DNA from 3 places in the Exiguobacterium sp. PHA03 genome. Region 1 is predicted to be linked to each of the others. Evidence: riboswitches for the same ligand, from Rfam matches in the RefSeq annotation. Region 1 holds a riboswitch; each other region holds the start of a gene.

Region 1 (10,421 bases):
ACGAATTTGTTGAATATCCATTAGGTTCATCCTCTCTCAATGACTCGGATTGATTATTCCCCGTCTGGCATTCAATGAATCCTATCGTAAGCGTTTCTCCATCGCCATGACGTCGACGTATTCGCCGTTCAAGCGACCTTGTTCCTTAAATGTCCCAACAATCCGGAATCCGGAACGGATGTAGAGCTTTTGTCCGATTTTATTGAACGGGAAGGTAAAGAGAATCAGCTTATGCATCTGATGATCGCGCGCATGTTGTTCGGCAGTTTCTAACAACTGTGTCCCGATCCCTTGTCCGCGATGTGTTCGAGTAATGTAGACGGAAATCTCACCAACTGTCGCATAGACAGGACGCGGGTTATACGGATCAAGAGAAATGAAGCCGAGGACACCTGTCTCATCTTCTGCGACATATCCAGCGTAGCGATGCGTACGCTCTGCATACCACTGGGTCATGAACGATAAATCTTTTCGATCCGTCTCAAGCGTTGCGATTCGGTCTTCGATGCCTTCATTATAAATGGATAGAACGGCGGGTAAATCATGTTCCGTTACAGGACGAATATGCATGTTGCTCACTCCCCAATCGCTTTTCCCTCATTATATCTGTTACGTGTCGATGTAGTGATATGTTTGTGAGATAAGAAAAAGCGCCGATTTTCCTTATATAGAAGAAATCAACGCTTTTGTCGTTCTTAAGAGACCGTGGATGTCTCGTTCTCGTAAATTGGAACCCAGCCATCCGTCGTGACGAAAATTCGAACAGCGACGACTTTCCGATCCTCTTGGAGCGTAAAGTAGTGGCGTGTATTGACAGGAACAGAAATCAAATCACCGGGATTGAGTTCGATGTTATAGTAGCCGACTTCTTCGTCTTTGATCGCGAAGACGCCGTGACCGCTTACGATGAAACGGACTTCATCATCCGTGTGATGATGTTCTTTCTGGAAGTTGACGAGCAACTCGTCAAGGTTCGGTGTCGTATCCGAAAGTGAAATGATATCAGCTGTCTGATATCCACGACGTTCTGATACGTCTTTGATTTCTGGAGCGAACGTATCGAGAATCGTTTGTTTGTCGGCATCCGTCAGTGTGAAGTTCTCGACGAGAGGTGCTGGTAGTTTTGAGACGTCCCATTGTTCGTAAAGAACGCCGCGCGATGCGAGGAAGTCAGCGACTTCCGTTTGATCCGTATACCGTGTGTTTGTTTCTTGGAATAAGACTGTTGCCATGAGATGATTCCTCCTTTTAATAGATAGATTGACGGCATGATTGCAACGTCAACGTATAGTTGAATAAAAACTCGAAGGCTTCGAGGTGTTTCTTTGCTTCAAAGGCGGTCGGTGCCCAGACCGTGATTCCGTGATTGCGAATCAGGACGGCACCGCTGTCCGCTGTGACATATGGCGCAAAAGCAGCAGCGAGTGTCGGGATGTCCGCGTGATTCGGAATGATCGGTACCGTGACCGTCGCATCTTCTTCCCAGTGACCGAGTGCCTTGATGATTTCTTGACCGGAGAAGGTGATACTTCCCTGATCGCCATATAACTCCGAAATCACATTGTTCGCAATCGTATGGACATGCAGGGAACATCCGGCGTTCGTTCGGTTGAACACTTCGACATGGAGCAATGTCTCAGCAGAAGGGCGCCCGGATTGCTCGCCGATCAATTGACCGGTCGCATCGACATGAACGAAGTCGTCAGGAGTCGTCTGCCGCTTATCTTTCCCACTTGCCGTCACAAGAAATTCAATCGGAATACCGGACGTCCGAATGGCGAGGTTACCACTCGTACCAGGGAACCAATCGCGCGCTGCAAGTTCTTGTTTGATGGCGCGTAGTTCTTCATACCGTCGCATGAATGTCATATCGTCACCTCCGATCGTGCTAAATCATGAACGATATCGTGGAACGTCTCAAAAGGTGTATAGGCGATATCATTTTCTTCACACAACGTGATCAGATAATCACGGGCATAGACACGATCCGCTTGTTTTGCGAGTTCGAAGTCCGTCACTGAGTCACCGATGACGATGATGACGTCATCGTCTTTGCATAATGTACGGGCAACGGATGTTTTACAACAGCCGCATCCATTCGTGCAATGGGCATCGCAGGCGTGTGGCCAATCGATGTGGACGAATGGACCACTGAAATCGGCAATGTTACAGTAAATCTGCTCTTGCTCGAGGAACGGTGCTAAGATCGGTTCGACGAAAAAGTCCATTCCACCGCTAACAATCGAAAAATGGATTCCTTGACGACGACTGTACTGAAGCAACTCCGAAAATCCTTCGCGAATGACGGCGCGCTCCATCAAGAAATCAAGATAGTCCGCTTTACCGTCGGACGGCAGAAGCGCGAACATCTGCCCGACACCACTTTGGATCGATAACGTCCGGTCGAGCACGCCACGTTTCAACGGTTCGAAGTCATTCACTGGCACAAATACCTCCATGAGTGCAATGATGTTATCCTGCATCGTTACGGTACCGTCGAAGTCACAAAGAATTCGTAAGGTCATGACTTGATCCCCCAAGCGTCGAGCGCGACTCGTAATTCTTCATGTCGTGACGCAGCATTCGATAGGGATTCATTTGCGAGTGCCGCATCAAGTGCTTGACGAAAAGCGATAACACCAGCCGCAGCACCTTGCGGATGACCATGTACGCCACCACCAGCGTTGATGACGGAATCGATCCCGAAGTCGCGTACGAGTTGAGCAACGAGTCCTGGGTGAATACCGGCTGAAGGGACAGGGAAAATCGCTTTCGTCTGACCGAGGCGAGTCGCTTCGACCGCGATGCCGCGGGCGACGTCCTTCGGAAGAGCGACATTGCCGTAAGGTGACGGGAATAGTGTTAAGTCTGCACCAGCAACGCGCGGTAATGTGCCAAGTAAGACAGGCGCTGCAACACCGTGGTTCGGGCTAGCAATCAATGCACCGCTGTAAGCCGGATGATTGAAAATGGGAACGTTGATCTCCGGATCACTTGCCAATTCACGTAAGACGTCGAGTCCGTATGTGAAGGTATTCAACAAGAAAGCAGTTGCTCCAGCGTCAATCAATCGTTTGGCTTGATCCTTGAGCGTAAAGACGGGACCACTAAGTGTGATCGCATACAACGCACGTTTACCGGTCCGGTGGAAATGAGCATCGATAACCTCACGTCCGATCCGTGCCCGATCAATCGTCGGTGTCAACGGATTGTCATATAGGATCTCATCGTCCTTGACGAGATCGATCCCACCAGCAAGTTGTCCTTCGAGTTGATCACGAAGGAACGATAAATCGCGTCCGATGACCCCTTTGAAGATGCTCATTAACAGTGGACGATCTTCGACACCAATCAAGGAACGAACCCCTTCAATCCCGAACTTCGCACCTGGAAAATCCGACGTGAATGTATCGGGTAGTAGCAGTTCTGTTAATTTGATTTCACCGTCGAGTGAGAGTTTCCCGAAGACGGTCGTCAAGATCGCAGAAAAGTCGCGCGATACATTGTGTTCCGGGTAACGAATCGTGATATAGCCTTTACCGTCGCGCTCTTCCGTATGTACGACTTCTCCTTTGAATGAGGCGAGTTGTTGTTGCTCAAGATGATTCAGCTCCGTCCAGGAACCAACCGTCAGACCAAGCGCGAGTTGTTCGGCGCGTTGCTCCAGTCGATCACGGGCGGTCAATTGATAAGTAGCTGTGATGTAAGACATGTCTTTCCTCCTTCAATAAAAAAATGGTCTCTCGTCAGCGACAAGAGACCATGAATGATTCGAACGTGGACTCTTATCTGTCAGCTTAGTAGCTGCAAGAATTAGCACCGTGCCAAAAGGTCGGTTGCTGCGACATCGTAGGGCTTGTCCCTCCGTCTGCTCTTGATAAGAATTGGATGAAATTGTGAAATCTAATTGCAATTTTTACATGAGAGTCACGACTTGTCAAACTATTTTTAGAAAATTTATTTTTTTGAAAATACTCTTTCTATATATGGAGCGAAAACGATATCCGTTTTTGCTTAATTTCGATTTGACAGCAGAGAAGAGGATTGCGTAAGATTCAAATCAATATCACACACGACAACTACATACGACTCTTATCGCGAGTTGGCAGAGGGAATTGGCCCGATGACGCCGCAGCAACCGACCACTTGGCACGGTGCTACATCCAACAGACGTTTCGTCTGAGAGATAAGAGGACGCAGTGACTTTCCTGCGCCTCTTTTCGATGACGAAAAGAGGCGCTTTTTCGTGTATCACACAGGGGGAACTGAGATGACATACAAAGCATTTACAGAACAGGACGCGATCGAACGGGTCCGCTCACTAGGACTGATCGGCGACGGAACCGTCGAAGCAGAAGAGATTGGCGACGGCAATCTGAACCTTGTCTTTCGAATTCGAGAAGGTGAACATCGATTGATTCTAAAACAAGCACTCCCGTACGCGAAAGTCGTCGGTGAGAGCTGGCCACTATCACTCGAGCGGGCGTGGATCGAGCAATCCGCACTCCGTGAATTCGCCCGGCATGCCGTGCCGTTCGTACCGCGTGTCTTTCATGCTAGTCACGACGAGGCGTATACGGTCATGGAAGATCTTTCACATCTGACAATCGTTCGAAGCGGTTTACTCGCAGGTGAACAGTATCCGTTGCTTGCGGAACATATTGGTTCTTATCTCGCTCGGACTTTATTCCATACATCGGACTTTGCGCTTGGTCCGGTTGAAAAAAAACGTGTCGCCCGAACGTACTACAATCCGGACTTGTGCGACATCACGGAAAAATTAATCTTCACGGATCCGTTCCATGACGCGGAGACGAACGAGATTGAAGCCGGGCTTGAAGAAGAGGTGGCACGTCTGTGGGCGGACGATGAGTTGAAACGCGAAGTCGCAAAACTCGAAGCGCTTTTCATCACAAAAGGAGATGCGTTGCTACACGGCGATCTACATACAGGAAGCATCTTTGCTTCGGCAACGGAAACGAAAGTCATCGATCCAGAATTCGCCTTTTATGGTCCATTCGGATTCGATGTCGGACAGTTCATCGCCCACTTATTCTTTGCAGCATACCCGGATTATTCAGCACTTCGTGATGCCCGGATTCGCGACATCGATACGTTCTGGCTGACGTTCGCTTCGACGTTCCGCGCCTTATGGGAACGCGAAGCCGTCGAACCATTCCGGACATCGGGACTCGTCGACGATGTACTGAGCACGATCTTGCAGGATGCACTCGGCTTTGCCGGTTGCGAACTGATTCGTCGGACGATCGGACTCGCACCAGTCGCTGATTTAGAAACGATTAGTTCTATTACGGAACGACTAGAACGAAAACAACATGCTTTACGTTTAGGATCGGCGTTAATCAAACGTCGGACCGAATGCCGGACATTTGATGATTTACGAAACTTCGACGTAACGGAGGAACTTAGCCGATGAGTACATTCGTTCAAAGTATTCGTTATGAAGATCGTGTCTTGACAATTCTCGATCAGACACGTCTACCGCAGGAAGAACACTATGAAGTCATTACCGATCTTGCACAAGCGGTCGAAGCGATTAAACAACTGCGCGTCCGAGGGGCGCCTGCGATCAGTTTATTTGGCGGATTCGTACTCGTTCAAGAGGCGTACCGGTTTGAAGCAGAACTGTCGATCTATAAGCAGACTTTGCTTGAGACATCAGCGACGTTACTCGCGACACGACCGACGGCTGTTAACTTACGAAATGTCCTTGATCAATTGAATCCAATCATTCAAGACGGGACGTCGGTAGAAGAGATCCGCGAACGGCTCGAGCAGCGGACGATTGCCTTATACGATCAGGATGCGCAGACGTCACGTCAAATCGGGATTCATGCACTTGAATTGTTCCAGTCAGGTAACCGGATCCTAACGATCTGTAATGCTGGATCGATTGCGACCGCTGCTTATGGAACAGCACTTGCGCCGTTCTATATCGCAAAAGAACGCGGCATTGAATTATCTGTTTTTGCGAGTGAGACGCGACCATTACTGCAGGGAGCACGACTGACGACATGGGAGCTACAACGTGCCGGCATCGATGTCACGCTAATTACAGATAACATGGTCGCCCATACGCTGAAAGAAAAACAGATCGATGCAATCATCGTCGGGGCGGACCGGATTACACGAAACGGAGATACGGCGAATAAGATCGGAACGTTCCAACTAGCATTACTTGCTCAAGCTTTCGGTATCCCGTTTTACGTCGCAGCACCGCTCTCGACGTTTGATTTCTCACTTATTTCCGGAGACGCGATCGAAATTGAAGAACGTGATCCGCAGGAAGTGACGACTGTCCAAGGTGTTGCGACAGCACCAGAAGGAGTTGCTGTCTTCAACCCAGCTTTTGATGTCACACCACACACCTTAATCACGGGCATCATCACCGAACTTGGTGTCATCACGCAACCGAATGAAGAAACGATTGAACAATTAACAGGGCTTCAACCCCTCGGATAAGGAGATATGTCATGAAAAAACTAGCTTACGCCGTCCTAGCACCGGCCTTATTACTAGCGGCTTGTGCGAATGGAGAAGCCACGACGACGAAGGTCGTCAAGGATGTACCAAAAGGGGTTCAATCGGACGTCAAGATCGCCGTCATCCGCAACCTGGCATCGGACGACCATACGAAACAATTCCTTGATGGCGCACGAAGTGAAGGCGAAGCGCTCGGCTTTAAAGTCAGCACGTTCATTTCGGAAGGTAACGATGTCAAGTTCAAGGAACTGGTCGCGCAAGCGATTCAGCAAGATTATGACGGGCTCATCATCTCGCACGGTAAGGAAGACTATGCCTATGACATGATCAAACCAGCAGTCGATAAAGGACTAAGGGTCGTGACGTTCGATACGGTCACGAAGAAAAAAGGAGCATCTCTACAAGGCGTGACGGAAACGTTCCAAAACGATCATCAACTTGCGAAGCTATCACTCGATGAAGTGACGAAGGTGACGGACAAAAAGCCGGTCCGTGTCATCAAACTCTGGTTCGGACCAGGTTTTGCCCCGCTCGATCGTCGTCAGGAAATCTATAAGACGTACGAAGCAGACGGAAAAATCAAAACGCTTGAGACGGTTGGACCGACGAACTTCCAAGATGTCCAAGGGGATATCGCGACAAAGATGAATGCCATTCTCGCGAAATACCCGAAAGGAAGCGTTGATGCCGTTTGGGGAGCATGGGACGAAGTCGCAAAAGGCGCTTACAAATCGCTCAAGGATAATAAACGTCAAGAAATCCCATTGATCTCGATCGATGTCTCAAATCAGGACATCAACCTGATGCGTGAGAAAGGCAGCAACTGGGTTTCGACGAGTGCGGTGGATCCATTCCTGATTGGACAAACGGACATGCGACTACTGGCTAAGAAAATCGCCGGAGAGAAGACACCAGATAGCTTTGATCTCGATGCGAAACTCGTTGAGCAGAAGGCATTGAAGCAGGACACAACGATGTATAATCTCGATACGATCATCAAAGGTTGGAGTACGTCGGATAAATTCAATGAGCCGTGGATGGACCGGTTGCGTGACGTCCATAAAAAACAATGACGTCTATCAATCATCACCTGGAAATGACCGGGATTTCACTTGCGTTTCCGGGAGTCCAGGCACTCAAGCAAGTCTCCTTTGAGGTGAAGTCTGGTGAAATTCATGCGCTTGTCGGTGCGAATGGTGCCGGTAAGTCGACGCTGATGAAAGTCTTATCTGGAGCGGAAACAGCGGACGAAGGAATCATCCGTCTTGACGGGAAAGAACTGTCAATTCAATCTCCGCGTGATGCAAAACGAATCGGGATCGATCTCGTCCAACAAGAGGTTGATGTGGCGCTTGTCCCGTATTTGACGGTTGCTGAGAATATCTGTCTCGATCTGTTGACGGACGGAACAATGACGGGTTTGGTATCCCAACGCCGTTACATACAGCGTGCGAAAGAAGCGTTAGCGACATTACAGGCGGATATTTCCGTCAAGACACGTGTCGAAGAATTACGTCTTGCTGAAAAGCAACTCGTATTGATTGCACGCGCCCTCGTTCAGGAACGTCGTTTTTTAATTTTGGATGAACCGACGGCACCTCTCAGTCAGGCGGAAACAAGCCATCTCTTTTCAGTCGTGCGTCGTTTAGCGGAACGGGGACTTGGGATCATTTTCATTTCCCACCGCCTACAAGAATTGTATGACATTTGCGACTCCATCTCGGTCATGCGCGACGGTCAACTCATCTCGCGACATCTTTTGGCAGACATCCCGAAAGAAGCTGTCGTTGAGCAGATGCTCGGGCGTAAGCTTACGTCTGTCGCGAAAACGTCACGGATCAATGCGACGAACGTACTGACGGTCGAGAGTGCCACGAATGCGGACGTCCGCGACATCTCCTTGACGGTTCAAGCAGGGGAAGTCGTTGGTATCGCGGGTCTTGTCGGTGCCGGTAAAACGGAATTATGCAAAGCATTATTCGGTGATCGCCCGTTTCAGGAAGGGGAGGTTCGTATAGGTGGAAAAGCCCATCGCCTTTGCAATCCACAAGCTGCGATTCAAGCGGGAATCGGTCTCGTTCCGGAAGAACGGCGAAAAGAAGGAATTCTTGTTGCCGATTCTGTCGCAGAAAACCTGACAGCAGCGGCAGCTCATGATTTCGTCAACCGCTGGGGACTGATGGATCGTCGTAAAGAAGTCGAACAGGCATCGAAATGGGTTAAGGAGCTGGGCATCAAAGTGGCAGACGTGAAACAGGAAGTAGGTCAACTATCCGGTGGAAATCAACAAAAAGTCGCCATCGGAAAATGGTTACTGACCGATGTTTCTGTCCTCGTCTTAGATGAACCGACGAAAGGTGTCGATGTCGGAGCTAAACAAGATATCTATCGTCTGATTGACGAACTCGCGCAACAACAAAAAGGGATCCTTTACGCGACGAGTGAATGGGATGAACTTTTGACCGTCACGGACCGAATCTACGTCATGTTCGATGGACGGATTGTCCATGAAACGAAGACGGCGGATACATTAGAAGAAACCTTGTTGTGGTATGCGACAGGAGGAGGGCAACGATGAATGAGGTAGTATCAAAACAAATGAATCGGGGGAAAGGTTTACGTCCGGTCCTTGGATTCTTGAACGACTGGGGGATCGTCCTCGCGATCCTTGCCCTCGTCCTGTTTTTTGCGACGACGGCTCCAACATTCCTACAAGGGACGAATTTGATCAATATTTTACGAAGTATCTCCATCGTGACGATCATCGCGATCGGCTTGACGGTTTCATTGACGATCAATGGATTTGACTTATCCGTAGGATCAACTGCAACACTTGCAAGCTCCTTCGTCGTCTCATTCTTCGTCTGGTACAGTCTTCCACTCGGTGTCTCGATTGGTCTAGCACTCCTTCTGTCTTTAAGTGTCGCCTTGTTGAACATCTTACTTATCGTCTGGTTTAAGATTCCGGATTTGTTTGCGACGCTTGCGACGATGTTCATCGTCGAAGGTGCCGCGATGACGTATACTGGTGGTGGTTCAATCAGTGCCGGAATGCCGCGCTTAGACGGTACACCAACAGTCGGCACAATTCCGGAGGCGTTCGCGAAAATCAGCCAGGCGCCTTGGATCATCGTCATCATGCTCGTCGTCGTCGCTATGACACATGTCTTTTTAAGTCATACGCGACACGGTCGTTTTCTCTATATCATCGGTGGGAATCCAGAAGCCGCACGACTGACGGGAATTCGTGTCAACCGCTACCGGGCACTCGCATATCTGATTGCTGGGTTACTTGCTGCAATCGGTGGGATTTTGCTTGCGTCACAAGTCGGATCGTCGCAAATCAACGCCGGGTCCGGTTACTTGATGCCAGCGGTCGCAGCTGCCTTCATCGGCTCGTCGTTCGCAGGGCAAGGAAAACCGAATGCCCTGGGCACACTCGTCGGGGCTTGTCTCGTCGGGATTCTTGAAAATGGTCTTGTCATGTTGTCTGTTCCATACTATTCGTTGAATATCATCAAAGGGCTGGTCCTTGCGGTCGCACTCGCGACGACCTATGCGCGGTATCGGAAAAAATAATTAAAATTCGACGTTTCATTTATAACATATTCGGTAATATTCAATATATGAAAGGATGGTGATGCACATGAATGATTACCAATGTAGAGGGAACGATCGCATGTCGCTTCTGAAAGAAGAGGATCACCGGACTTGACGAACGTTGTCCATTGACACGGATGTATTCGTGTTTTACGTGCAACTGCACGGTTCAAGAACGGATCACGGCATGTGTTCGTTCCTGAAACAAATAAGGGGAAACGCTACGGCGTTCCCCCTTTTTCACGTGCTTGAAACTGCTCGTATTTCTTTAAAAGTATAGCGGAATATGAGATGATATAAAAAGTCAGAAAATTCAA
Region 2 (10,421 bases), on a different contig from region 1:
CTGGATAACGGTGGTTCGATCATCAACACGTCATCGATGTCGGGTCGCGCAGCTGACTTGAACCGGTCTGGTTATAACGCAGCGAAAGGCGGAATCGCGAACTTCACTCGCGCGATGGCAATCGATTACGCGCGTCATGGTATTCGTGTCAATTCGTTATCGCCAGGAACGATTGAAACACCACTCATCGATACACTCGTCGGTGAAAAAGAAAAAGAACAAGGCAAACAGTTCCGCGATGCGAACGCCTGGATCACACCACTCGGTCGACTCGGTAAACCACGCGAGATGGCAACGGTCGCCCTCTTCCTTGCTTCTGACGACAGCTCATATGTCACAGGTGAGGACATCACGGCGGATGGCGGCATCATGGCTTATACATGGCCGGGAGAGATGTTAATCGATTCGAAGTGGAAAGACGAAGCAGAAAAAAGTGAATGAGCAATGCGCGGTGTAACCCTTTAGTTGCACCGCTTTTCTTTTACCTCAAGACGTTCAGTACCGTAAATTATTTTCTGAATTAGTTTACCTCCCTGAAGTATTTTTATCAGGGTACACTACAGGTAAAGGGGGAAAAATTCATGCAAACAGCGATTACTTACTTACAACGGTGTCTTCAAATTCCAAGTGTCAATCCGATGGATGGAGAAGAAGCCGTCGCACGTTACGTATACGATGTATTGGTCGATCATCAGATCTCGACAGAATGGATTGAAGTTTCACCAAAACGAATTTGTCTCGTCGCGACCGTCCCTGCGAGCGAGGATGTTTCACGTCCTGCCGTCCTCGGTCTATCTGGTCATCTCGATACGGTTCCAGTTCAAGAAGACGGCTGGACGAAAGATCCATATGGTGGCGAAATCGAAGACGGCCGCATCTATGGTCGTGGGGCTTCTGATATGAAATCAGGTGTCATGGCAATGGTGCAAGCACTGATTCAATATAGAGAACGTCAAGAACGACCAAACACTATCAAACTTCTGATTACATCCGATGAGGAGAATGGAATGACGGGTGCTCGTCATTTGACCGAACAAGGACACGCGGATGATTTAGACGCTTTACTGATCACAGAACCAACAAGCGGAATGATCGGTTATGCACAAAAAGGTGTCGTTGGGATCGAAGTGACATGTCGTGGGAAAAGTGCACACAGCTCTGCCCCTCAACTCGGACGTAATGCGATCGATGACGTCTATCGCGTCATCCAGGAAGTGAAGTCGGAACGCTTCTCGATTACGGCGAATCATCATCCGGCGCTTGGTCCGGTCGTTGCGTCGATCACCTCGATTTCAGGAGGCGAAGGACCGAATGTCGTTCCGAGTCAGGCTTCCTTTTATATGGATATCCGGACGATTCCCGGGTTCGGTCGAGCGGACGTTCTTGCTGCCTTTACAGCTATCGAGCGTCGTCTTGTAGCAGAAGATTCCGAGTTTGATATGAACGTGACCGTCATCAAGGATATTCCTTCTTGTGAAACCGATGAACAGGCGCCTTTCTTGCAACAGGTCGCGGATACGATGGAGCAGGTTAGCGGCGTGACACCACGAAAAATCGCTATTCCAGGTGGAACGGATGGTGCGATGTTCAGCCAAGCGAAAAAGTCATTTCCAATCGCAATCGCTTCATTCCATGATTTCCGTCTCGCACACCAAGTGGATGAATCGATTCCGTTATCCGAATATGAACAAACGATTGCGTTTTGCTTCAACTTGATCAACACACCATTACATCAATCGCTCCCATCACATTAAAAAAAGAAGGAACGACATTCGATATTGTAACCGAATGTCGTCCCTTCTTTTTGTGTTAGCGCCTTTCATCAGCTGATTCAGTAGACGCCAAGTTGTGCTAACGCCTCACTTAAATAACTTTGATCACTGCGAAACTGGTGACTCGTTTGTCCGTCAGACCAACTGATGAAGACACGACCAAGTCGGTCATAGCGTAAGCGGAGACGAATTACTCCCTGCTCGAATACGACTTCACCGTGTAACGACTCATGGACGTGAGCAAAGTTACGGATGAACACATCATATTGATTGAATGTAACTGAAAACTGGTGTTCACTATTCCGCCCTACCATCTGAATCGTTAGTTCTTCTTGCGTTGGATATACGTGTAAGATTTCCCATAGTACACTGCTTTCTTCTCCTCGAAACACGATACGATGCTTCATTCGATTTCCACCTCTGAGCCACAGGATATTTACTAGCACTTCTCGAAAGTAACCCATATCTTCTTCATCCGAAAGGAGTCTGCTTATGCCTGATACGCCAAAGACAGGTCCTACCGAACAGTCCGTTGATGCCTTTCTGACACAAGTCGAACCGCCGCAACGTCAAGCAGATGGTATCACACTACGTCAGTTCTTCGAAGATGTCACGGGATATGAAGCCGTCCTTTGGGGTTCATCCTTGATTGGTTTTGGTTCCTACCATTATCGCTATGCCTCCGGCCGCGAGGGCGATAGCTTTTATGTCGGCTTTTCTCCGCGGAAGACGAACCTCGTCCTTTATCTCGCACTTGGTGAAGACGCAGTCTCAGAACGACTGCTTGCCAGTCTCGGTACGTATCGACGCGGTAAGTCCTGCATTTACGTCAAACGACTGACTGACATCGACTTAGGCGTACTTCGGGAAATGATCGAGCACTCGATCCGCACGTTAAGAACCATGTACCCCTCTTGATTTCAATCAAAAACAGCCGAAGCGAATGCGCTTCGGCTGTCTTGTTATCGAATTAATGTCCGCCTTCCGTCCGGTCGATATGGCGAATGTGTTTGAGATTGACCCCGATGATGATGACGGATAAGAGGACGAAGCCACTTCCGACATAAAACGGTAGATTTGCGTTGAAGATTTCAGCCAATTTACCGGCCATGAATGGCGCGATGGCTGCCCCGAGAAAACGTAGGAAACTGTATGCCGCAGATGCTGTCGAACGTTCGACAGGTGCTGCATCCATGACAGCTGTCGTGATGAGCGTGTTGTTATTCCCAAGCACAGCTCCCGCCAAGATGACACAGACGATGACGACGGCTGGAGTTTCCGTGAAGATTCCCATTAAAAGAAGCAAGATCGCGAATGTGATCAACATCATGATCATCGCTTTGATCGTTCCGAACCATTGTTTCAGTTTCGGAGCCGTTAAGACTGATGTGATCGCAAGCAACATCCCCCAACCGAGGAAGACGAATCCGAGTCCTTTCGCTGGTAGTTTCATGACGAATGGTGCATAGGCCATGATCGTAAAGAAACCAACGTTATAAAGCGCCGCAACGATTCCGAGTGTCAAGAGCGAACGATGCTTCATCGCTTGGAACGGTGCTTTTAATGATAACTTTTGTTTTGGTGCAGCAGATGCTGCTGGTTTTGGCATCAAGAAGAGCAAGACGAGAAACGCGATGACCATGATTGTCGCAACACCCATGAATGGGGCGCGCCATGTGATCGAACCGAGTGTTCCGCCTAATAGCGGTCCAATCGAAATCCCAAGACCAACGGCTGCTTCATACAAAATGATGGCTTTTGCTGTTCCGCCTGACGACAGCGAAACGATCGCAGCCAGTGCGGTTGCGACGAACAAAGCGTTCCCAAGTCCCCATCCACCGCGTAACGCGACGAGCGTCCAAATGCTGTCTGCTTGTGAAGCAAAACCAGCAACAGTTGCGATGACGGCGATCCCGAGCATTAATGTTCCTTTTTGACCAATCCGTGATGAGATCGCGCCTGTAATTAACATCGCGAATGCCATGACGGCGTTATAACTTGTAAATAAGAGCGTTACTTCACTTTTGGACGCTTCTAAATTCTCGGCAATCGTCGGTAACACGGGATTGACGAGTCCCATTCCCATGAATGCTGTAATACTGGCGAAAAAGACTGCCCAAACAGCAACCGGTTGATGGAATAATCCATGTTTGCTTTCCGCTAATACCGTTTCCGGCTCAAGCGTCGTCGTTTTTTCAGCAAGTGCCATAGTGTCCCTTCTTTCTATTGAATGTATTATATGAACTGTTTAAACGAATGGCGGATGACGTCGCCTCGACTAATGATCCCAACAAGACGTCCTGCCTTAAGGATTGGAAGCTTTTTGATCCGTTTTGAACCGAGCGTTGCTGCAATCTCTTCCATTTCTGTATCAGCGTCTGCTGTTACAACCTTCCGGCGTGCAAGTTCCATGACAGGTCGATTCAAGATATGACGAATTCGATCTTCATAATCTTCTTCGTCTCCTTTGATGACATCTACATATAAGAATGTATCGACGATGATGTCCTTGTGTTTTCCGATCGCGCGCATGATATCTCCGTCACTGATATAACCGACGACCTCTTGCTCGGCATTGATGACGGGTACGCCGCTAATACCAGATTGAATGAATCGTTCGATGACCGTACGAATCAGATCTGTATCGTTTACCGTAATGACCTCTTGTTTCATCGATTCATAAGCTTTCATCTGAATTCTCCTTTGTCGTTCGTTTCTCATCTACGAAAGTTGTATGATACAATTAAAAGAACAAAAATGATTGTATAATACAACTACAACTCTGTCAAGCCTCCTGCTTTTCGCATTGACAGCTTATCCACATTGGGTAATCATGAGGAACAGAGAGACTTTTTTTGAAAGGGGAGATACCCGATGTCTCAACAATCACTCGAAACCATTGAACTCGAGTTAGCGATCCTGATCCGGCGCTTAACGACGGCGACGGCAGACAATCGTAATTTGGACCGTGCTTCTTATCTCTTACTGCGACAATTAGCGGATTCCGGCAACGTCGGTGTTAAAACACTTGCCCGTGAACTTCAGCTCGATGTCTCGACCGTCAGTCGTCAAGCAGCGGCACTCGATCAGAAGCAACTCGTTGAAAAAGTAAAAGATCCGACAGATGGGCGAGCCTTCTTCTATCATATTACAGATAAAGGACAACAAGAACTCACCATCTACCGAACCGCACGTCTCGCGAGCATCGAACGTCTACTGACAGACTGGCCAGCGGATGATGCAGAAGATTTCGGACGCCTATTGCAACAATTCAATCGCGCCTTGCGCGAACGGTAATGGAATCACACCATTAAAAAAACGGACGCGAAATCGATTGATTTCGTGTCCGTTTTTTCGTCATCATTCATCACGTATGAGAAACCTGGCAAACCGAACGAATTTGCGCGATATGTTCCGGTGAAGTTCTACAACAACCGCCAATCAATCGTGCTCCAGCTTCATACCATGTCTTTGCGATGGCTTGGAACGACGTGCACTGATTCGTACCCGACCACGTCTTTGCGACCGGATCATAGACTTCACCGGAGTTCGGATAGACAATGATTGGAACACTCGTCAACGTCTTAACGTGACGGATGAAGTCGGTCGCGTAGGATGCCGGAAAACAATTTGCACCGATTGCTGCAAGTTGCGGATGCTGTCCGATTGTCTCGATGCATATCGCAAGCGGTGTTCCCTCACTGATGTGCGTCGCATCTTGAAGCGAGAACGTCAGCCAAGCAGATACTTCCGGGAACGCTTCGAGAATCCCGAACAACACGACAGCTTCCTCAAGCGACGGAATCGTCTCGAATGCCAGCAGATCAGCCCCTGCTTCAATCAATGCTTCGATGCGCGGTCTGTGGAAGGCTTCTAGCACATCTGCTGACACACCATAATGACCGCGATACTCAGAACCATCTGCTAAGTAGGCACCATAAGGACCAACTGATCCCGCAATCAATGCGGCACTCTTTCCGCTACGCGTCCGTGCATCTTGCGCTAAGGTAACCGTTTGTCGAATTAACGCTTGTGCTTCCTCGGTCGTGATGTGACGTTGCTTGAATCCTTCGATACTTGCTTGATAGCTTGAGGTGATCGCAACATCGGCGCCCACTTCAAAGTAATCGTGATGGACACGCTCAATCTGTTCCGGTGCTTCGATTAAGAGGCGTGCTGACCAGAGTGGATCGTTCAGGTCGAATCCCTTTTGTTCGAGTTCAGTCGCAAGCGCACCATCTAAAATTAGGAAAGGAACTTCCTGTAATCGTTGATCAACTGGATTTTTGATTCGGGACATCTTCAACACTCCGTTTCTGAGAAGAATTCGTGAACGCATGAACGACATAACAGATCACGATGAATGGGATACCGCAATACAAGGCGACTCGTTGCGTCGGATCAAATCCGATACCAATCAGGGAAATCAAACAGACGACAAAAGCGGCGATCGGTACCAATGGAAAGAGTGGTGTACGATAGACCAATTCGTCGACCGTATGCCCTTCGCGGAGGAATTGTTTCCGGAAGCGATACTGCGCAACGCTGATACTCATCCAGACGACGACGACAGCAAGGCCGGAAATCGAGACGAGCGCAATATAGACACTTCCTGCTGCATAGATGCTAGACAGCAAAGCAAGTCCTCCGCCAAGCATGCTGAACAATACAGCTCGAAGTGGAACCCCACTTGGCGTCACCTGGGCAAAGAAGCGCGGAATCATGCGTTCGTTCGCAAGCGACCAAAGCATCCGGGAGGCAGCGTAAAGCCCAGAGTTCGCTGCCGACAAGATCGCTGTCAGAATGACGAAGTTCATCACGTCTGCCGCATACGGAATTCCGATTCGTTCGAACACCGCAACGAACGGACTTTCGAGCACGCCCTTCCCTTCCGTTGGCAATAAGACGGCTAATACGATGATCGTACCGACGAAAAAGAGGACGAGTCGCAAAATCGTTGTTCGGATCGCAAGCGGAATCGTCCGCTTCGGATCGACCGCTTCACCCGCTGCGACGCCGATCAATTCCGTTCCTGAGTAAGCAAAGTTCACAGCAAGCATCGTCATGAAGATCGCAAATGCTCCATTTGGAAACAATCCTCCTTCCGTTAAGGAAGAAAAGAATGGTGCTGGGCTACTATCTTGTAATGGGATGAAGCCAACGATGGCTCCCGCACCAAGTAAAATGAACGCAATGATCGTTACGACCTTAATGGCGGAGAACCAAAATTCAACTTCAGCGAACACACGGACCTTCAAGACGTTGATACCAAGGATCATCGCAGCGAATAATGCACTGAACACCCAGACTGGAATCGACGGGAACCAACGTTGCATCAAAATGCCTGCTGCCGTGAATTCTGAACCAAGGGCGACCGTCCACGTCAGCCAGTAGAGCCAGGCCACCGTATAACCGGTACCGGGTCCGATATACTTCGTTGCGTACTTATGGAATGATCCGGTTTCCGGCATGTGCACAGCGAGTTCACCGAGACTTAACATGACTAAGTAGACGACGACGGCTCCGATCAAATACGACAAAATCGTTCCGACACGTCCCGCTTGTTCCAACGTATAACCTGTACTTAAAAATAATCCTGTTCCAATGACGCCTCCTAACGACAGCATGATCAGATGACGTGATTCCATCTTGCGTCGAAAAGCTCCGCTCGTTTTCATGAATCCATTTCCTCCTCGTTCCACCTATTTCAAACAAAAAACGCATCCTCACGGATGCGTCGGTCGACAATTCGGAAATCTTATCGATCGGGTGCAGCACCCGCAGGAATTAGCACAGTATCTTTCGACCTGTTGCTGAGGTTTCATAGGGCCAGTCCCTCCACCTCTCTGGATAAGTATGTAATTGTTCCTAACCCTATCAAGTCTTTTCCGAATTGTCAACACAATTCAGAATACTCCTACCAAAAAACATTCCGCATTATAATGACCCGGAATGTTAGAACACTTTATTTTTTTGCGAATAGATCCGCTGTCTTTAAGGCTGCACGAACCGCTTTTCGGTTCAATGTCCCTTGCTGGTGCTTCATTTTCTTCGTTTGGGCAGCCAGTTGCGCTTTGAGCGCCGCAATTTCCTGATCTTTTTGAGTCGTCGTTGTTTGTTTCTGCAATGCTTTGATTTTCTTATCTTTTTCAGCTAATTGAGCTTTTGCCTGTTTTTGCGCATCTGCGATTTTTTTATCTTTTTCGGCTAATTTCTTTTTTGCCTTTATTTGTGTATCTGCGATTTTTTTCTCTTGTTCTGGGAAGAAGCGTTCGAAACGAGCTACTGCTTCTTCGAGACTCACGCCAGAAATCGGTTGAACCGGTGGAAGTAGTTCCGCTTGCGCCATTTGACGGTCAAACGGTACATTCTCAGGATAGTTCGTCTCTTGATAAATGTGTTCAAGATCATTCACGTTCAAGAAATCAACGAAGTTGTCGAAGTTACCTGCTTGAACACGTGCCGGACTTTGGAAATCAGCATTGGCTACGACGTCGGATAATTGTGTATCCGCTTTGATGTCGTTCGCCCAAATATGCGTCAACTGATGATAATCCGTTAGTTCGCGCATTCGTGCATCCTTTGGAATGAGGATACTCGGCGTACCCGCAAGCGTTGCTGTGATATTTCCATGCAAGCGCGCACCAAAACTGAGGTCTGCCTGCCCGATGAAATCGAACCATGTTTGTGCGTTCAAGAAGAAACGAACACGATCGTTCATGTAAGCAGGATCCGACATCTTCACCGGATAGTTCGTCACGGACAAATCTGCGATCGGATGCGTTCCTGTATACGTCAATTTCAGTTCCTTCATCCATTGGGGAATGAAGTAATGATTCGGATACTCTTCCATTCCGCGCGTAATGAAATCAAGAACATTTTGTGGTGCTAAACGTGACGAGTTGACCGTAATCATCGACTCGGGCGTAATGTTCGTTTCACGAATATGTAAGTCGCGACCAAACGCGTACATCGAAGGACATCCGATGACACGATGATCAATGCCTTCGCGAAAACCAAGACGCGTCAAGTATTTCGACGTGATTTCCCCACGAAGACCAAGCATGCTTGAGCGCTCGAGAACGGCACTGACGAATGCTTTGACATCTTCATCGAACGGGAATCCACCATCTAAGTCTGGTTCAAACGGTGCACGTAAGCCTACACCGATGACGACGACTGGAATTTTTAATTTCTTGATAAGGCGGGTGTACTTCCGTAAAGTCGGTACGAATTCTTTTCGGAATGCGTCCGCTAACGGAATGACGTAGAGATCGAAGTTAGCATTGATCTCATCCGCCCGTTCTTCATCGTAATAGTAATAGTCCGGTGTAATCGTCGTACCTTCTGTCATTAACGTCCGAAAGATACTGTATTGATAAATGAGATTTCCAACGTTTCCTCCAATGGAATTATGTTTCATCAAATAAGGAGCATCGAACTGTTCGAATGGTGTCATACCTGCACGAATAATAATACGTTTCATAATGGATAAACTTCCCCTCTCGTCTGCTTCATTCGTCCTTGCAAGAAAAAAATGCGGAAAAATATATTATCACTTTTTTTCAATCTCATTAACAATAGATGAATTTTATTTCGGAAGTCAACGATTCCTAGGGGAAACAGGTCTTTCGTCATCAAAACGAAACATTTGTACTACTCCATTATTTTTCTAAAATAGAAAAATGTAACTATTTAATCGTTCCAAGATACATGCGTAAGTTTGATTCGACTAATTTTAAAGCTCTGAACCGTTCTGTCGAAGTAGGTTTTAACAAGGCGCTGAAAAAATGTTCCACTTCGACTGGCTGACCTTTTTCCATATCGCGCAACATCGACGATTTCATCGTATCTTCCATCGCATGCATCTGCTTCAATAGCACCGTTTCTGTATCGTCATTGAAGACCGCGCCCTGTTCTTCCATCGCCTGTTTCGCTTCGTTCATGACGTCTACAATCATCTGACGCCCGACAGCTTCTTCCCGAATCGAACCGATCGCTGAACGAAATAGCGTCGTCACACCCGCAAATGTCGAAATGAAAAGATACTTTTGCCACATGTCATCCATGATATGCATCGAGTACGCCATCGGTGCCTTCGCTTTCGCAAAACGTGTTGCGATCTCCTGCAAACGAGCTGTTGGTTTGCCGGTTCGTGAGCCAAACAACAGTCGATGTGACGGACTCGTCTGTAAAATGCGTCCTTCTGCATCAAGCGTCGATTCAATGAAGCAAAGACCGCCCAGTACACGCTCTTCTCCGAAGACTTCTGTTAACCGACGAATATGTTGCATGCCATTCAATAAAGGAATGATATACGTCTCGTTCGAAACGAATGGCGTAAGATCCTTTAAGACATTATCTAAGTGATAGGCTTTCGTCGAAAGCAAAACGACATCAAATACGTGATCCGGTCGCATGTCTCGTGTCACTAACTGAGGAGTGATCGTGATATCGCCATGAGGACTAGTGATCTGTAGACCTGTTTTTTGTAATTGTTCATATCGCTTCGGACGGACGAGAAAGGTCACCTGTTCACCTTGCTCAGCAAGACGGCCCCCGAAATAACCTCCGACTGCTCCTGCACCTACAACTAAAATGTTCATATGTACTATCTCCTCCTTACCCGTTCTGGTTATTGATTACTCC
Region 3 (10,421 bases), on a different contig from region 1:
GAGAAAGCGAGGAAGTCACAGTCGAGATCCGTGACATTAATCCGTTGATGTGGTGCACTTTGCGCAGCATCGACGACCATGACGGCTCCTCGAGCGTGCGCAAGACGCGCGACTTCTTTGATCGGATTGATCGTACCGAGGACGTTCGAGACATGTGCCATCGCGACGATCTTCGTCCGGTCGGACAGTTGTGCTTCGACCGCTTCGACCGTTACGCGACCATCCGCTGTCAAATCAACGTATTTCAACTTCGCTTTTTTGCGTTTAGCGACTTGTTGCCATGGAATGAGATTCGCATGGTGTTCGAGGTACGTGACGACGATTTCGTCGCCTTCTTCGACATGCTCCATGCCATAGCTTGACGCGACGATGTTGATCGCCGTCGTCGTGCCGCGGGTAAAGATAATTTCTTCATGGTGTTGCGCCTGGATGAAACGACGAACGTTCTCACGCGCACCTTCGTACGCATCCGTCGCTCGTGTTCCGAGCGTATGGACGCCACGGTGCACATTCGAATGAATCGTCTTATAGTAGTCGTCAATCGCATTGATGACGACGAGCGGCTTCTGCGAAGAGGCCGCACTATCGAGATAGACGAGTTTCCGGTCGTTGACCTGTTGGTCGAGGATCGGAAACTGATTGCGGATGGATGCATCGATTCCCATATTAGTTTACTTTCCCTTCGATGACTTGAACGAGACGTTCTTTCACCGAGTCAATCGCAAGTTCCGAGACGACTGGCTGGAGGAATCCGTGAACGACGAGGCGTTCTGCTTCCTTCCGTGAAAGACCACGGCTCATCAAGTAGTAGAGTTGTAGTTCATCGACACGACCGACAGATGCCGCGTGTCCTGCCATGACGTCATCCTCATCGATTAAGAGGATTGGGTTTGCATCACCACGTGCCTTTTCCGACAACATGAGGACACGTTCCGTTTGAACGCCGTTTGATTTCGAAGCGCCGTGATGGATCATCGACGTTCCGTTGAAGATGGATGTTGCTGCGTCTTTTTGGACACCGTGGATCAAGATGAAACCTTCTGATCCTTTACCGAAATGGTCCGTACGGACGTTGAAGTTTTGTTTTTGCTCTCCACGACCGACCGTAACGGCTTTCGTATCTGAGAACGAATCGTTTCCGACGAGGTGTGTTTTTGTTTCTGTGACCGTGTGACCGTCATTCATGTGACCGAGTGCCCATTCGAGCTTCGCGCCTTGTTTGACGACACCGCGACGGTTCATATACGTGATGGCACCCTTAGATAGTGTATCTACACCACCAAAGAGAACTTTTGCGTTGTCTTCGACGAATACTTCTGTGACGACGTTGACGTTATGCGCTTCGTCACCGTAAGAGACGAAGTTTTCGATATACGTCAATTCGCTGTCAGCATCTGCAACGATGATTGCGTGATGGTAAAGGGCAGCGCCTGATTGCTCAAGCGTGTAGATTGCTTGCATCGGTACAGACAGCTTGACGCCTTTTGGTACATAAAGGAACGTACCGCCGTTACGAAGTGCTGCGTTTAATGCCGCAAGACGATCTTCGTTGACTTGAACACCTTCAGTCATGAAGTACTTCTCGACGAGTTCCGGGTGTTGTTTTAATGCGTCTTCGAGCGTCGTGAAGATGACGCCGTTCGCCGCTTCACTGTTTTGCGCGTGGACGAGTTGTCCGTTACGCGTGACGAGCATGTGATCACGGTTTTCGCCGATCAATGCTTCGATATCTGAAGAAAGACCAGTGACGGTTTCAAGTTCCGTCGTACCTTCTGTGAAGTTCCAGCCTTCGATCTTGATTTTTTCTACTTTTGGCAATGCGAGCGTTGGGGCAAGATCAAGCGCGTCTTGACGCTTTGCGACCATCCAAGATGGTTCCCCTAAGCGAGTCGCACGTTCTGCCACTGCCTCGCGATTTACTGCAAGATTCAGTTCTACAGTCATCATGCTTCCTCCCTCGTCTTACGCTTTTGTTTCGATTTCGACGTCTTCGATGCCGAGTTCTTTTTTAACCCAGTCATAACCTTCTGCTTCGAGACGGTGTGCGAGTTCTTTACCGCCAGACATGACGATTTTTCCGCCCATCATGATGTGGATGAAGTCTGGCTCGATATAGTTCAAGAGACGTTGATAGTGCGTGATGATCAAGCAGCCGAATTCAGGTGAACGCATTTCGTTGACACCTTTTGCAACGACTTTAAGTGCATCGATATCAAGACCTGAATCGATTTCATCGAGAATCGCGATTGCTGGTTTAAGCATCATCATCTGAAGAATTTCGTTACGTTTCTTTTCTCCACCAGAGAAACCTTCGTTGAGGTAACGGTGTGCCATTTCTGAAGGCATCTCGAGAAGACCCATTTGTGAATCAAGTTCACGGATGAATTTCATGAGTGAGATTTCATCGCCTTCTTCACGACGCGAGTTGATTGCTGAACGAAGGAAGTCTGAGTTCGTAACACCACTGATTTCGCTTGGGTACTGCATTGCGAGGAACATACCTGCTTGTGCGCGTTCATCGACTTCCATGTCGAGGACGTCTTCGCCGTCGAGTGTGACTGAACCAGATGTCACTTCGTACGATGGGTGACCCATCAATGCTGATGCGAGTGTTGATTTACCTGTCCCGTTTGGTCCCATGACCGCGTGGATTTCCCCGCCTTTGATTTCCAAGTTGACGCCTTTCAAGATTTCCTTGCCGTCGATCGCGACGTGTAGATCTTCAATCTTCAAGTGTGAAGCCTTCATGTTAGAATCCCTCCATCTATTCATTTCGTGACTGACGATTCAGAACACGAGCGTTACTAATTTAGTATCATTCTAATCTTAAAGAAACATGGCGTATTATTCAAGCGTCATCGCTCGTTGTTTTTTCTCAAAATCATGCGTTTTGTTGAGAATCATTCGAAAGTTTCATCGGTTCCTCCAGTTCCTCGATCGTCGAAGTCCGATGAATCCGTTGTGACAGTAGGAGCAGTGGTATTCCGAATAATGTCAAGCCCGCTAAAATCCCGAAAATCGGTAACGGACGGTCCGCTCCATATAAACTTAATAAATGTCCGCCGGCAATTGGACCGATTGATTGTCCGATCGACGTCAAGCCCATTGCCCCGAAATAACTGCCCCTTAATTCCGGCTTCGCAAAGCGATCAGTCAAGATGTCGGTCATCGTGAACATCATCACTTCCCCGCACGTGAAGATGAACATCGCGACGATCATCCACCAGATCGCGTTTGCATTCCCCATGACGAACAGTCCGATCGCAACAGTCGCAATCCCGGTCGTGATCGAAACGAGCGGTGACGTCTTGACGCCAAACTTCATGATCGGATACTGCACGATCAAGACGGTGATCGCATTGATCGTGATTAAGATCGCATAGAGTGTCTTCCCGCCTTCAAGGAGTGACGTCTCCGTCAAGAATTGCGGCAAGGTCGAATTGAACTGGCTGTAGCCGAAGACCCCGAAGATGATGCCGGCGAGTGCCAGCGTAAAGGCGATATCCGTCCGCAACAGACGAACCGTCGCTCCGAACGAGACCTTCTTGCCACCATGTGTCTCAGTGATTGGATGACGTTTAAATAAGAATCCAATCATCACCCCGTATGCCATATAGACGAACGCCGTGATGTAAAACGTTGCGGACGTATTCCCCGCACTCAGCAGTAAGGCAATTCCTGGTCCGATCGCAGCTGCGATGTTGATCATCGCGTAACGGATATTGAAGACGAACAATCGGTTCGCTTCGTCCGTCGTATCACTGATCAAGGCACGAGCGGATGGCTCAAAAATCGAACGACAGACTCCGTTCAAGGCACTGAGGATGAAGAATGCCCAGAACGTCTCGACTTGCGCGAGTGCGATGAAGACGATCGCGAACCCGATCGTTCCGGCGAGCATCATCGCCCGGCGACCATACCGGTCCGACAATGTACCGCCGATGAAACTCATAACGAGACTGGCGATCGCCGAAATACTGAGAACCCAGCCGACATCGACCGGATCAAACTTCAGAACGGTCGTCATGTAGATAGCGAAAAATGGCATCGTAATGAACGTTCCGAGACGTGAGAAAAACGTCCCGAACAAGACCCCGATTGTCAACGGATGCAGTTGACGTATGCGTTGCATATGATTCCCCCTAACCCCTGTTTCAGACAAATGAAAAGCATCCTTCCATTATATAGGAAGGATGCCGGCTTCGGTGAACTTATTTGCTGACTGGAACGACCGCACCTTTGTACTTGTCGAGAATCCAATCTTGGTTTTTCTTCTCGTGCAGCACGTCAAGAAGTGCTGTGACACGTTTGTCTTTCTCATCGCCGTCACGTGTGACGATGATGTTGACGTATGGTGAAGACTCATCTTCTGACGCGATCGCGTCTTTCAACGGGTTCAAACCGTTATCGATCGCATAGTTCGTGTTGATGAGGACGGCGTCGCCTTCATTGTTCTTGTAAGCTTGCGGAAGAAGCGATGCTTCGATGTTCGTCTTGAACTTGAGTTTCTTCGGGTTCTCCGCGATGTCACCGAGTTGCGCGTCTGTCGTTTTACCGTCTTTGAGTTTGATTAATCCTTCGTTTTGAAGGAACGTCAAGACACGACCGCGTTCCGCGACGTTTGAGCTCGTTAAGATCGTTGCACCGTTTGGTAACTTATCAAGTGACTTGTATTTCTTCGAATAGATACCGAGTGGCTCAACGTGGACGCCACCTGCGTTCGCAAACTTATACGATTTGTTTTCTTTCTCTTGTTGCTCGAGATACGGTACGTGCTGGAAGTAGTTCGCGTCGAGTTCTTTTTCAGCGAGCGCTTTGTTCGGAAGCACGTAATCTTGGAACTTCTTGATTTCAAGCTTGTAGCCTTTTGCTTCATATTCCTTTTTGACGTGTTCGAGGATCTGAGCGTGCGGTACGTTCGAAGCACCGATGACGAGTGTCTTGTCGTCGCTTCCTGATGATTTTTCGCCACAAGCAGCAAGACTGATTGCTAAAACGGATACAGCGGCAGTACCTACGAATTTTTTCCAAACTTTCATGAATGATTCCTCCAATATGAATAAAATTTGAATTAACGTTTATCGATTGCTCGGATCAGTAAGTCCCCAATGATTTGGATGACGAAGACGATTGCTAAGATTAAGAGGGTCGCAATGACGATGACATCGTTTTGAGAACGCTGGAATCCTTCGATGAAGGCCATGTCCCCGAGTCCACCTCCGCCGACTACTCCGGCCATTGCCGTGTAACCGACAAGTGCAACGAGTGTAACCGTGATACCAGAAACGATAGCAGGCAATGCTTCTGGGATTAAGACTTTGTAGATGATTTGGAACTTCGTCGCGCCCATCGATTCAGCTGCCTCGATGACACCTTTATCGACTTCGCGAAGTGCGAGTTCAACCATCCGACCGTAGAACGGTGCGGCTCCTAAAATCAGTGCCGGTAATGCTGCTGTTGGTCCGAGGAACGAACCGACGACTGCTTTCGTAAATGGAATCAATAAGATCAGTAAGATGATGAACGGAATCGAACGGAAGACGTTAACGATCAAGCTCAAGATCGAATAAAACGCCCGATTTTTGAACAACAATTCTTCATTTGTCGCAAACAATAATAAACCAATGATCAAACCGAGAACGAATGTCGAAAGACCAGCGACTGCCGTCATATAGATCGTACTGCCTGTCGCTTCCCACACCATGTCCCAGTCTAGGTTGTCAAAGAATGAAATCATCGGTGATCCACCTCCACTTCAACATCACTGGCTTGAAGCTTCGTGATGACCGCTTGTGTTGCTTCTGTTTCCCCGATTAACTGAATGAACAGTGTACCGAGCGCCCCTTCCTGTGATTGACCGACGTTTCCGCCGATGATATTGAACAGGACGGGTGAATCCTTCATGACTTCCGCGAGGATCGGACTTTCCGCCGTCGATCCGACGAACGTCAACTGAACGATTTTTCCGGTTGGGTAGCGTTCGCGGAGTTTCGCGAACGTCAACTCGTTTTCCGATGGCGACGTCAATTGTTTGACGAATTCCTTCGTCATCGCTTGCTTCGGATGACGGAAGACTTCTGCGACCGGTCCTTGTTCGACGATTTTACCGGCCTCCATGACGGCGACCCGGTGACAGATTTTTTGAATGACGTGCATCTCGTGTGTGATCAAGACAATCGTCAGTTTCAATTTTTCATTGATGTCGACGAGTAACTCAAGAATCGAGTCCGTCGTCTTCGGATCGAGTGCACTCGTTGCCTCGTCACATAAGAGAACGTCCGGGTTCGATGCGAGTGCCCGAGCGATACCGACACGTTGCTTTTGACCACCCGATAATTGCGACGGATAGGCTTTTTCACGTCCATCCAAACCAACGAGTTGAATCAGTTCCGCAACTCGTTCCTTACGGCGAGCCTTCGGGAAGCCACCGAGTTCGAGTGGGAACATGATGTTTTCTTCAACAGTCCGTGACCAGAGTAAGTTGAAGTGCTGGAAGACCATCGAGACATTCTTGCGGACGCCTCGTAATTCTTTTGGTTTCAGTGATGTCATTTCGACACCATCGATTTGAATCGAACCACTCGTTGGTGCTTCGAGCATATTCAACAATCGGATCAAGGTCGATTTCCCTGCTCCGGAATAACCGATTATTCCAAAAATTTCACCGCGCTCGATTGTCAGATCGACATTCGCGACGGCTTCGACCGCTCCGCGCTTTGAGCGATAAATCTTTCCTACGTCTTGTAAACGAATCACAACTGTCCCTCCTAAAATAAAAAAAGTGCGCGCGTTTTAGAGCAAACGCGCGCACTTTTCAGTACACAAAACCATTTGCTCTCATCTCCCAGACTTTTGTCTGCTGGAATTAGCACCACTTCGGATTAGATCCGCGGTTGCCGGGTTTCATCGGGCCAGTCCCTCCACCACTCTCGATAAGAGTTTCGGTATTAAGTTTGTAGAATATATTCTGAATATTAGCAGGGGTTATTTTTGTTGTCAAACAGTTTTTTCAGAAACTTTTTCGAGGAACGTGAAAGCACGTGTTAAGTCTTCTTTCAAATCTTCCGCATCCTCAAGTCCAACTGAAATCCGAACGAGACCGTCCGTGATGCCGAGTTCTGCCCGACGTTCTGCTGGGATCGACGCGTGCGTCATCCGTGCCGGAACGGAAATCAGGCTCTCGACGGCACCAAGACTCTCAGCAAGTGTGAAGAAATGTGTCGCCTCGACGAGTTTTTCTGCGTTCGCTGCTGAACCGACATCAAAGCTGATCATCCCACCAAATCCAGTCGCTTGTTTCGCTTGGATGTCGTGACCAGGATGCGATGCAAGTCCTGGGTAGAAGATGTTCGAGACGATGTCTTGCGCTTGCAAGAACGCAACGAGATCATGTGCTGTCTCTTCGATCGCATCCATCCGGATACCGAGTGTACGAAGACCACGGACGAGCAAGAAGCTGTCTTGCGGTCCAAGCACGCCGCCTGTCGAGTTTTGGATGAAGTGCATCTCTTCGCCGAGCGCATCATCTTTGACGACGACAAGTCCAGCGACGACGTCCGAGTGTCCGCCGATGTATTTCGTCGCACTGTGCAAGACGATGTCTGCACCGAGCGCGAGTGGTTGTTGATGATATGGTGTCGCGAACGTGTTGTCGACGACGAGTTTAAGATCGTGACGTTTGGCGATCGTTGCGATCGCTGCGATGTCCGTTACTTTCAACAACGGGTTCGTCGGTGTTTCGACGTAGACGATCTTCGTGTTGTCTTGGATCGCTGCTTCCGTTGCTGCAAGGTCCGTCGTATCGACGAATGTCACTTGAATGTTGAACTTCGGTAAGACGCGTTGCATCAAGCGGAACGTACCACCGTAGACATCATCTGTCATGACGATGTGGTCGCCAGACTCAAGCAAGTGGAAGACGGCATGAATCGCTGCCATCCCAGAACCGAAGGCAAAACCACGTGCGCCACCTTCAAGATCCGCAATCAATCGTTCGATGCTCGTCCGTGTTGGATTCGCTGTCCGTGAATATTCGTATCCGTCTTTGAGTTGACCGATTTTATCTTGCTTGTATGTGCTTGTTTGATAGATCGGAGGTGTGACGGCTCCTGTTGCCCGGTCGACACCTGTTCCTCCATGAATCAATGCTGTCTTCTTACGCATGAGTTTCGTCCACCTTTTCAAAGATTTGTTGGCTTAAATAGCGTTCGGCACTGTCTGCGAAGACGGTGACGATCGTACTGCCGGGGTGACGCTTCGCGATATCAAGCGCAGCAACGAGCGCTGCCCCTGCTGAGCTACCGACGAGTAATCCTTCGCGAGCAGCGAGTGTATGAACCGCGTCAAATGCATCACGGTCAGAAATCGTATGAATCTCATCAACGAGTTCACGTGGCACGAGGCTTGGCCATTTCGCTGTACCGATACCTTCTGTCTTATGCGGACCGGCTGGACCACCGTTCAAGACGGAGCCTTCCGGTTCAACGATTGCTGCTTTTGTACCGAGACGTTGTTTTAAGAAGTCCGCTGTTCCGGCGAACGTACCACCTGAACCACAACCGGCAACGAACCAGTCGATATGCGGCAAGTCCGCCATCAGCTCAGGACCGAGTGTCCGCTGATACGTGACTGGGTTCTCTTCGTTTTCGAATTGTAACGGAACGTAACTATTCGGAATTTCCTGACCGAGTTCTTTTGCCCGGTCGATGGCCCCTTGCATATCGAGTTCAGTCGGCGTGTTGACGACGGTTGCGCCGAGTGCCCGCATCAACGTCTGTTTTTCCTGACTGAATTTTTCCGGAACGACACAGATGACTTGAAGATCATATTTTTTAGCGGCGAGCGCCAAGCCGATGCCGGTATTCCCGGCTGTCGGCTCGATGATCGTACCGCCTGGTGTCACATGTCCGTTTTCGATTGCTGCATCAACGAGTTGAATGCCAAGGCGGTCTTTGACGCTGCCCCCAGGGTTCATCCATTCGAGCTTCGCCAAAATGCGCGTACCAGCAGGCAAATCGAATGAAGTGATCTCGTAGAGTGGTGTGTTTCCGACGAGGTCGCGGACGTTGTTCGCGATCATCCGAAGACGATGTCCCATTCATCACGACCGGCAAGCATTTTCTCGGCATAGTGCTTCGCTCCTTTGAGGTCATGTGCGCTCGCAAATCCACATTGGACTTCGTTTTGCGCTGGAATCTCTTCTGCTGTGAGGACGTCTTTCAACGTCTTCTCAACGAGTTCGCTCATTTTTTCGACCGAGTCGAAGTTCATCATCGCCATGTAGAAACCTGTTTGGCATCCCATCGGCGAGACATCGATGACATCATCCGAGTAGTTACGGATGTTTTCAGCAAGTAAGTGCTCGAGTGTGTGCATCGCACGCATCGGCATTTGCTCAACGTTTGGTTGCGTGAAACGGATATCGTATTTGACGACTTGGTCGACTTTACCTTCTTTATAACCCGCGACGCGGATATAAGGTGCTTTGACTTTCGTATGATCCAGGTTAAAGCTTTCGACGTTCATTTTTTGAAGTGCCATGATTTATTCCCCCATTTTCTCGGCTTCTACGAGCCAGACGAAGTGATTGTATTGTATAAATTTAACAGTGAATCCCCGTGATGTAAACAATTCTTCCATGACTGGAATCAACGGGTAGAACTCGCGTTCGAGATCTTCCGCTAACGCATCAAACCCTTGAGCACGTGCTTCACGGATCGTTTGCAGGCGTGCCTCTTCTGAGACGAACATCGTATCCGCGTAGACGATTTTTCCGTCTGCCGGTAAATGTGATGCCATCAGTTCGATTGCTTCTCCCTTTTCCTCATCTGTTAGATGATGAAACGCATACGTCGAAACAAAACTGCGTGCTTCCTTCGCCTCGAACGAGAGGAAGTGACCGTCTTGTACATCAAGTGACGGAATCTTTTCCGTCAGGATTGCCCGCATCTCCGGACTTGGTTCGACGGCGAGTACGGCGTCGTGACGTGCCAGAAGACGTTGTGTCAGGTTCCCTGTGCCTGCTCCGAATTCAATGACCGGCGACTGCGCTTTATCCGCTACTGTATCCAAAATCTCATCGTATCGACGAAAAACCTCTTTATACTCCGGATCATGTCCGGTTACTGTCTCGTCATACGTTGATGCCCATTCTGTGAAAACATCCATAAAACGTACTGTCATGCCTTGTCGTCCTCCATCTCACCAGTTAATTCCGAGTAATCGGATATGAATTAAAGTAATTTTCCTTATTCGCATTGTAGCAAGGAGATTCCATCCTGGCAAGCGACCGGCTCGAAAAACTTCCAGAAAACAAAAAAAAGGCGTTGCCGGCGAACCGACAACACGAATAATGTGGTTAGAAATGCTACGAAGGAAAACCCAGCTCCATTCGGAATTGTTCGCTCTTCCGCGTGGAGGAC

What was found. Region 1 has a riboswitch for S-adenosylmethionine ahead of mtnK (S-methyl-5-thioribose kinase). Riboswitches for the same ligand answer to the same signal wherever they lie in the genome.
Positions count from the first base shown of each region.
Region 2: it holds a riboswitch for S-adenosylmethionine, as region 1 does, so the genes downstream of both, Q7C19_RS12885 (amino acid permease) here and mtnK (S-methyl-5-thioribose kinase) in region 1, are expected to answer to the same signal.
Region 3: it holds a riboswitch for S-adenosylmethionine, as region 1 does, so the genes downstream of both, Q7C19_RS08940 (methionine ABC transporter ATP-binding protein) here and mtnK (S-methyl-5-thioribose kinase) in region 1, are expected to answer to the same signal.

Region 1 is NZ_JAUTYQ010000002.1:261,776-272,196, forward strand. It holds gene Q7C19_RS12470 (MBL fold metallo-hydrolase) at 1-21, opposite strand, end outside; gene Q7C19_RS12475 (arsinothricin resistance N-acetyltransferase ArsN1 family A) at 82-570, opposite strand; gene Q7C19_RS12480 (1,2-dihydroxy-3-keto-5-methylthiopentene dioxygenase) at 696-1,232, opposite strand; gene Q7C19_RS12485 (methylthioribulose 1-phosphate dehydratase) at 1,249-1,869, opposite strand; gene Q7C19_RS12490 (2-hydroxy-3-keto-5-methylthiopentenyl-1-phosphate phosphatase) at 1,866-2,525, opposite strand; gene Q7C19_RS12495 (2,3-diketo-5-methylthiopentyl-1-phosphate enolase) at 2,522-3,712, opposite strand; SAM riboswitch class I at 3,783-3,884, opposite strand; SAM riboswitch class I at 4,090-4,193, shown strand; gene mtnK (S-methyl-5-thioribose kinase) at 4,271-5,437, shown strand; gene mtnA (S-methyl-5-thioribose-1-phosphate isomerase) at 5,434-6,483, shown strand; gene Q7C19_RS12510 (sugar ABC transporter substrate-binding protein) at 6,495-7,577, shown strand; gene Q7C19_RS12515 (sugar ABC transporter ATP-binding protein) at 7,601-9,082, shown strand; gene Q7C19_RS12520 (ABC transporter permease) at 9,079-10,083, shown strand.
Region 2 is NZ_JAUTYQ010000003.1:68,476-78,896, reverse strand. It holds gene Q7C19_RS12925 (SDR family oxidoreductase) at 1-441, shown strand, start outside; gene Q7C19_RS12920 (M20 family metallopeptidase) at 582-1,754, shown strand; gene Q7C19_RS12915 (hypothetical protein) at 1,832-2,179, opposite strand; gene Q7C19_RS12910 (DUF1801 domain-containing protein) at 2,265-2,690, shown strand; gene Q7C19_RS12905 (MFS transporter) at 2,743-3,981, opposite strand; gene Q7C19_RS12900 (CBS domain-containing protein) at 4,008-4,463, opposite strand; gene Q7C19_RS12895 (MarR family winged helix-turn-helix transcriptional regulator) at 4,647-5,069, shown strand; gene mmuM (homocysteine S-methyltransferase) at 5,140-6,072, opposite strand; gene Q7C19_RS12885 (amino acid permease) at 6,047-7,450, opposite strand; SAM riboswitch class I at 7,528-7,629, opposite strand; gene Q7C19_RS12880 (polysaccharide pyruvyl transferase family protein) at 7,738-9,258, opposite strand; gene Q7C19_RS12875 (ketopantoate reductase family protein) at 9,464-10,378, opposite strand.
Region 3 is NZ_JAUTYQ010000001.1:1,694,434-1,704,854, forward strand. It holds gene Q7C19_RS08910 (cysteine desulfurase) at 1-665, opposite strand, end outside; gene sufD (Fe-S cluster assembly protein SufD) at 667-1,944, opposite strand; gene sufC (Fe-S cluster assembly ATPase SufC) at 1,963-2,748, opposite strand; gene Q7C19_RS08925 (MDR family MFS transporter) at 2,882-4,132, opposite strand; gene Q7C19_RS08930 (MetQ/NlpA family ABC transporter substrate-binding protein) at 4,212-5,039, opposite strand; gene Q7C19_RS08935 (methionine ABC transporter permease) at 5,072-5,737, opposite strand; gene Q7C19_RS08940 (methionine ABC transporter ATP-binding protein) at 5,734-6,756, opposite strand; SAM riboswitch class I at 6,835-6,939, opposite strand; gene Q7C19_RS08945 (bifunctional cystathionine gamma-lyase/homocysteine desulfhydrase) at 6,997-8,163, opposite strand; gene Q7C19_RS08950 (PLP-dependent cysteine synthase family protein) at 8,156-9,079, opposite strand; gene Q7C19_RS08955 (S-ribosylhomocysteine lyase) at 9,076-9,540, opposite strand; gene Q7C19_RS08960 (class I SAM-dependent methyltransferase) at 9,544-10,182, opposite strand.